Regions from separate parts of the Streptomyces sp. NPDC039736 genome, predicted to be linked through region 1. Evidence: predicted binding sites of a transcription regulator. Region 1 holds the regulator's gene; the other holds the start of a gene.

The links. The regulator HspR, encoded in region 1, represses chaperone genes until heat shock. The targets are predictions, from matches to a motif close to TTGAGNNNNNNNNNCTCAA.
Region 2: the regulator HspR is predicted to act here: its motif matches at 1,883-1,901, upstream of lon (endopeptidase La).

The regions. Positions count from the first base shown of each region.
Region 1 is NZ_JBVIUQ010000002.1:389,074-392,475, forward strand. Features, by position in the region: gene grpE (nucleotide exchange factor GrpE) at 1-465, shown strand, start outside; gene dnaJ (molecular chaperone DnaJ) at 505-1,677, shown strand; gene ACZ56L_RS06700 (heat shock protein transcriptional repressor HspR) at 1,685-2,131, shown strand; gene ACZ56L_RS06705 (hypothetical protein) at 2,186-2,740, opposite strand; gene ACZ56L_RS06710 (helix-turn-helix transcriptional regulator) at 2,833-3,402, opposite strand, start outside.
Region 2 is NZ_JBVIUQ010000012.1:177,793-181,194, reverse strand. Features, by position in the region: gene ACZ56L_RS30985 (serine hydrolase domain-containing protein) at 1-1,024, shown strand, start outside; gene ACZ56L_RS30980 (hypothetical protein) at 1,055-1,654, opposite strand; gene lon (endopeptidase La) at 1,924-3,402, shown strand, end outside.

The DNA of each region.
Region 1 (3,402 bases):
CGTCTCCAGGCGGAGTACCAGAACTACCGTCGCCGGGTGGAGCGGGACCGGGTCACGGTCAAGGAGATCGCCGCGGCGAACCTCCTGACCGAGCTGCTGCCGACGCTCGACGACATCGGCCGGGCCCGGGAGCACGGGGAACTGGTCGGCGGCTTCAAGTCCGTCGCCGAATCCCTGGAGACGGTGGCCGCGAAGATGGGCCTCCAGCAGTTCGGCAAGGAGGGCGAGCCCTTCGACCCGACCATCCACGAGGCCCTGATGCACAGCTACGCGCCGGACGTCACCGAGACGACCTGTGTGGCGATCCTGCAGCCGGGTTACCGGATCGGCGAGCGCACGATCCGGCCCGCACGGGTCGCGGTGGCCGAGCCCCAGCCGGGCGCGGCGGCCGACAAGTCGGAGGACTCCTCGGCGGGAGCCTCCTCCGACGACAAGAAGGAGAGCGGTGACCCCGAGAAGGGGTAGTGCCGCACTGCTGGATCCGAGAGGAGGGACGTCGGGGAAATGAGCACGAAGGACTTCGTCGAGAAGGACTACTACAAGGTTCTCGGCGTCCCCAAGGACGCCACCGAGGCCGAGATCAAGAAGGCGTACCGGAAGCTGGCCCGGGAGTTCCACCCCGACGCCAACAAGGGCAACGCCGAGGCCGAGGAGCGCTTCAAGGAGATCTCCGAGGCGAACGACGTCCTGGGCGACGCCAAGAAGCGCAAGGAGTACGACGAGGCACGCGCCCTCTTCGGCAACGGGGGCTTCGGCCCCCGCCCCGGGGCGGCGGGTGGCTCGTTCAACTTCGATCTGGGCGACCTCTTCGGCGGCGCGGCCGGCGGCACCCAGACGGGCGGCTTCGGCGGTGGCATAGGCGACGTGTTCGGCGGCCTCTTCAACCGGGGCGGCGCGGGCACCCGCACGCAGCCCCGGCGGGGCCAGGACATCGAGTCCGAGGTCACCCTCAGCTTCACCGAGGCCGTCGACGGCGCGACCGTCCCGCTGCGGATGTCCTCCCAGGCCCCCTGCAAGGCCTGTTCCGGCACCGGCGACAAGAACGGCACGCCCCGGGTGTGCCCGACCTGCGTCGGCACCGGCCAGGTCTCGCGGGGCGGCGGTGGGGGCTTCTCGCTCACCGACCCGTGCGTCGACTGCAAGGGCCGCGGCCTGATCGCCGAGACCCCCTGCGACATCTGCAAGGGCTCGGGCCGGGCCAAGTCCTCCCGCACGATGCAGGTGCGCATCCCCGCCGGTGTCACCGACGGGCAGCGCATCCGGCTGCGCGGCAAGGGCACCCCGGGCGAGCGCGGCGGACCGGCCGGCGACCTGTACGTCGTCGTGCACGTCGACGCCCACCCGGTGTTCGGCCGCAAGGGCGACAACCTCACCGTCACGGTGCCGGTCTCCTTCACGGAGGCGGCGCTCGGCGGCGAGGTGAAGGTGCCCACGCTCGGCGGGCCGCCGGTCACCCTCAAGCTGCCCGCCGGGACGCCCAACGGGCGCACCATGCGGGCCCGCGGCAAGGGCGCGGTCCGCAAGGACGGCACCCGCGGCGACCTCCTGGTCACCGTCGAGGTCGCCGTACCGACCGAACTGAACGACAAGGCCAGGGAAGCCCTGGAGAACTACCGTGAGGCCACCGCGGGCGACGACCCGAGGGCCGCACTGTTCCAGGACGCGAAGGGAGCGTAGGAGAGCGATGGACGGCCGACGACGGAACCCCTACGAGCTGACCGACGAGTCACCGGTGTACGTCATCTCGGTCGCCGCGCAGCTCTCCGGCCTGCACCCGCAGACCCTGCGTCAGTACGACCGCCTCGGCCTGGTCTCCCCGGACCGCACGGCCGGGCGCGGCCGGCGCTACTCGGCCCGCGACATCGAACTGCTGCGCACGGTGCAGCAGTTGTCGCAGGACGAGGGCATCAACCTGGCCGGCATCAAGCGCATCATCGAGCTGGAGAACCAGGTCGCGGCGCTCCAGTCCCGCGTCGCCGAGCTCTCGGCGGCGGTGGACGGCGCGGCCGCCGCCCTCCAGCAGCGCGAGGCCCAGGTGCACGCCTCGTACCGCCGCGACCTGGTGCCGTACCAGGACGTCCAGCAGACGAGCGCGCTGGTGGTGTGGCGGCCGAAGCGGCCGCAGGACTGAGACCGCGCCGGAAGGGGCCCGGGAGCGACCGCTCCCGGGCCCCTTTCGGCGTGCTCAGGGGATGAGCTCCGTGACCACGTCGACCAGGGTCATCCACATCGGCTGGCCGCCCGTGCCGTACGCCGCCGCGAGGGCGTAGCCGACGGAGGCGTCGGCGGGCCGGGGGGCGGCGTCCTCGCGCCACTCCACGAGGACCGTCGCGTCGCCGTCGGCGGTGAACTCGCCGAGGACGGTGCTGTCGCGGAGGAAGGCGCTGGTGCCGAGCGAGGCCGGGACCAGGCGGTAGCGCGTGCCCGCGTGGGTGGCGTCCACCTTGTACGTGGAGCGGCGGAGGCGGCCCTTGCCGGGGGCGATGCCGGCGGGGACGCCGTCCACGGTCAGGGCGAGGGCGGCGGCGTCGCGGGTGCCGATGCCGATGTGCGCGTCGGGCGCGTCGTCGCCCGGGACGCGGATCAGGACGGTACGGGGGAGCCCGGGGCCGGACACGGTGACGCGGGTGTGCGTCTCGACGGTGACGGTGACCGCGCCGAAGAGCGGGTCGTCCAGCGGCGGGCGGGACGGCGCGGGGGGCTCGGTGAGGTCGAGGGGGGCGGGGGCGGGGTCGGTCATGCCGTGGCCTTCGGGAGGGGGACTGGCTGGCTCACCTCTGGAGACCGTGGCGCGGGGCGGGGGGTTGCGCGCCGCGGGGGACTTCCGACGGCTCAGGGGTCGAGAATGCCCGACGTGGCGATGAGGTACCCGAGTTGCGCCCGGTTGGTGGTGCCGCCGAGGGAGGCGGCGAGCTTGGCGATGTGGGCGCGGCAGGTGCGGATGTTGAGGCCGAGGCGGTGCGCGATGGCCTCGTCCACGAGGCCGTCGACGAGGAGGCGGGCGATGGAGCGGCGGATGTCGGCCGCGTCGGCGGGGAGCGGGTCGTCCAGGGGGACGGCCTGTCGCCAGAAGTGGTCGAAGGCGGCGGTCAGGAAGGTGATGAGGATGGGGTCCCGGAGTTCCAGGGCGCTGGTGGTGTCGGGACCGGCGGGGATGTACGCGACCGTGCGGTCGAAGATCATCAGGCGGGGGACGAGTTCTTCGAGGGTGCGGATTTCCAGGTGGATGCCGGAGAGGCGGTCGCGGTAGGCGTGCAGGCCGTAGCTGTGGCGGGCGGTGTGCTGGTAGAGGGAGCGCATGCGGATGCGGCGCCGGCCGAAGAGTTTGGACCGTTCCAGCGCCTGGGTGAGGTGGGTCTCGGACCGGGCGCCACCCGGCTGGAGCGTGCGTACCTCTGTGCT
Region 2 (3,402 bases), on a different contig from region 1:
GTACCGGCACGGCGAGCCGGTCGCGGACGTCGCCGCCGGAATCGCCGACCCGGCGACCGGGCGCGAGGTCCACCACGACACCCCCTTCTACAACTTCTCGATCGGGAAGGGCGCCACCGCGACCCTCGCGCACGTGTGCGCCGAGCGAGGACTCCTCTCGTACGACACGCCCGTCGCCGACCTCTGGCCCGAGTTCGCCGCGCACGGCAAGGAGCGGGTGACGGTACGGCACGCCCTCAGCCACTCCGCCGGCGTGCCCGGCATCCCCTCCGCCACCACCCACGCCGAGCTCTGCGACTGGGACGCCATGTGCGCCGCCCTCGCGGACGCCGAGCCCTGGTGGGAGCCGGGGACGGCGGTCGGCTACCACGCCTTCACCTTCGGCTTCCTGGTCGGTGAGATCGTCCGCCGGGCCACCGGCCGCGACCTCTCCGACGTCCTGCGCACCGAACTCACCGGCCCGCTCGGCATCGCCGACGAGCTGTACCTGGGGATGCCGGCGTCCGAGCAGGGGCGGGCGGCGCGGCTCGAGGAGGACCCCTCCCGCGCCGAGACCTTCGACCTCGACGCGCTCCCGGACGACCTCCCCATGTTCAAGGCCGCTCCCAAGCACCTCTTCCCGAGCGCCGCGTTCGGCAACCGGGCCGACATCCTGGCCGCCGACCTCCCGGCGGGCGCCAAGACCTCCGCCCGGGCGATCGCGCGCGTGTACGCGGCCGTGCTCGGGGAGGTCGACGGCGTACGGCTGCTGTCGCCGGACCGCACCCGCGAGGCGACCGCGCTCGCCGCGAGCGGAACCGACCGGTTGATGGGGAACGAGTCGTCCTGGGCGCTCGGGTACGCGCTCGGCCTGCCCGACCAGGGCTCCGGGCCCGACCCGCACGTGTTCGGCATGGCGGGCGCGGGCGGCAGCTGGGCGGGCGCGGACCGGGCGAGCGGCACGGCCTGGGCCGTCACCAAGAACGTACTGGGGGACCTGTCGACGGTCGCGCGCGTGACGGAGATCGTCCGCGGCCACCGCTGACCGTCGTCCGCAGCCACCGCTGAACCGGGGTCAGCCGAGGCCGGGCAGGGCCGCGATCACGCGGTCCAGCTCCGGCAGCTCCTTCATGCCGTCCGTCGTCACCTCGTGGCCCCGGTGGATCACGGTGGTGGTGATGCCGTCCATGACCGGCGGGTCGGCCTTCGAGACGCGCGGCAGTTTCGCGAAGTCCGCGTCGGCGAGCGCGTCCTTGAGCTCGGCCAGCTCCTGCGCGCCCATCCGGCCGGACTTCGGGGGCTTGGTGCGGTCGAGGACGGTGTAGCCGCCGTCACCGTTCACCAGGACGCTGCGGTGCCGGCCGTCGAAGCCGCCGCTGACGGTGGCGGCCACGAGCCGCTCGCCCTGCGGGGCCGTCGCGGGCACGGAGGCGGACGGCGCGGGGTCACCGGTCGCCGGGGGAGCGGGGGGCGGGGTGGCGGTGGGTGTGGCCGTGTCGGGCGCGCCGGCGGTGGGCGTGGAGGTGGCGGGTGCGCCCGTGGCGGTCGCCGCCGGTGCGGGCGTGTCCGCGGCCGGGGGCTCGCCCGCGCCGTCGCACCCCGTCAGCAACAGGGTGCCGCAGAGGGCGGCCGCCGTGAGCGCCGCCGCCGATCGCCCGGAACGTGTGCTTCGCATGGTGTTCCCGTCGTGTCGTGGGCCGTGTGCCGCTGTCGTCCGTCTGACGCGGAGGCCCCGCCGCGCGTTCCCCTGTCCGCGTCTGCCCACGTCTGCCCACGTCTGCCCGCGTCGTCGCGACCGGCTCCCGGCTTCAGCGGCGCCGGACCGACCGGCGGCTCCCTCCTCGTCGATCGCTGATCGCTCAGAGCGAACACGGGTTGGGGAACACTGGGACGCTCCAGAGCATTGAGTCCACATAGCTCAACTTCACTGCCCAAGGGGAGATCATGGCATCGACGTCCACACCGCTCACCCTGCCCGTGCTGCCGCTCGACGACGAGGTCGTGCTGCCCGGGATGGTGGTGCCGCTGGACCTGTCCGACACCGAGGTGCGCGCGGCGGTCGAAGCGGCACAGGCCGCCGTTCGTACCGGTGGCAGCAAGCCCGAGGTGCTTCTTGTTCCGCGCATCGACGGCACGTACGCGGGGACCGGCGTCCTCGGCACCGTCGAGCAGGTCGGCCGGCTGTCCGACGGCGACCCCGGCGCGCTCATCCGGGCCCGGGGCCGCGTCAAGATCGGCGCGGGCACGACCGGGCCGGGAGCGGCCCTGTGGGTGGAGGGGTCCCGGATCGACGCGTCCGACCCCGACCCGCTGCCGGGTTCCGTCGCCGAGCTGGTCAAGGAGTACAAGGCCCTCGCGACGACCTGGCTGAAGAAGCGCGGCGCCTGGCAGGTCGTGGACCGCGTGCAGCAGATCGAGGGCGTCTCGGCCCTCGCCGACAACTCCGGGTACTCGCCCTTCCTGACCACCGCCCAGAAGGTGGAGCTGCTGGAGACCGCCGACCCGGTGGCCCGCCTGCGCCTGGCCCTGACCGCCCTCAGCGAGCACCTCGCCGAGCAGGACGTCGCCGAGACCATCGCGAAGGACGTCCAGGAGGGCGTCGACAAGCAGCAGCGCGAGTTCCTGCTCCGCAAGCAGCTCGATGCCGTGCGCAAGGAACTCCGCGAGCTGAACGGCGAGGCCGAGGGCGAGGAGTCCGACGACTACCGGGCCCGGGTGGAGGCCGCCGACCTGCCGGAGAAGGTGCGCGAGGCCGCCCTCAAGGAGGTCGAGAAGCTGGAGCGCTCCAGCGACCAGTCCCCGGAGGGCTCCTGGATCCGCACCTGGCTGGACACGGTCCTGGAGCTCCCCTGGAACGAGCACACGCAGGACCAGTACGACATCCGCGGCGCCCGCGAGATCCTCGACGCGGAGCACGCGGGCCTGGACGACGTGAAGGAGCGCATCACCGAGTACCTGGCCGTGCGCAAGCGGCGCGCGGACCGCGGGCTCGGCGTGGTGGGCGGCCGCCGCGGCGGCGCCGTGCTCGCCCTGGTGGGCCCGCCCGGTGTCGGAAAGACCTCGCTCGGCGAGAGCGTCGCCCACGCCATGGGCCGCAAGTTCGTCCGGGTCGCGCTCGGCGGCGTACGCGACGAGGCGGAGATCCGCGGTCACCGCCGTACGTACGTCGGGGCCCTGCCCGGCCGCATCGTCCGCGCCGTCAAGGAGGCCGGGTCGATGAACCCCGTCGTCCTCCTCGACGAGATCGACAAGGTCGGCTCCGACTTCCGCGGCGACCCGGCCGCGGCCCTGCTGGAGGTCCTGGACCCCGCCCAGAACCACACCTTCCGCGACCACTACCTGGAGGTCGAGCTCGACCTCTCCGACGTCGTCTTCCTCGCCACCGCCAACGTGCTGGAAGCCATCCCCGAGGCCCTCCTCGAC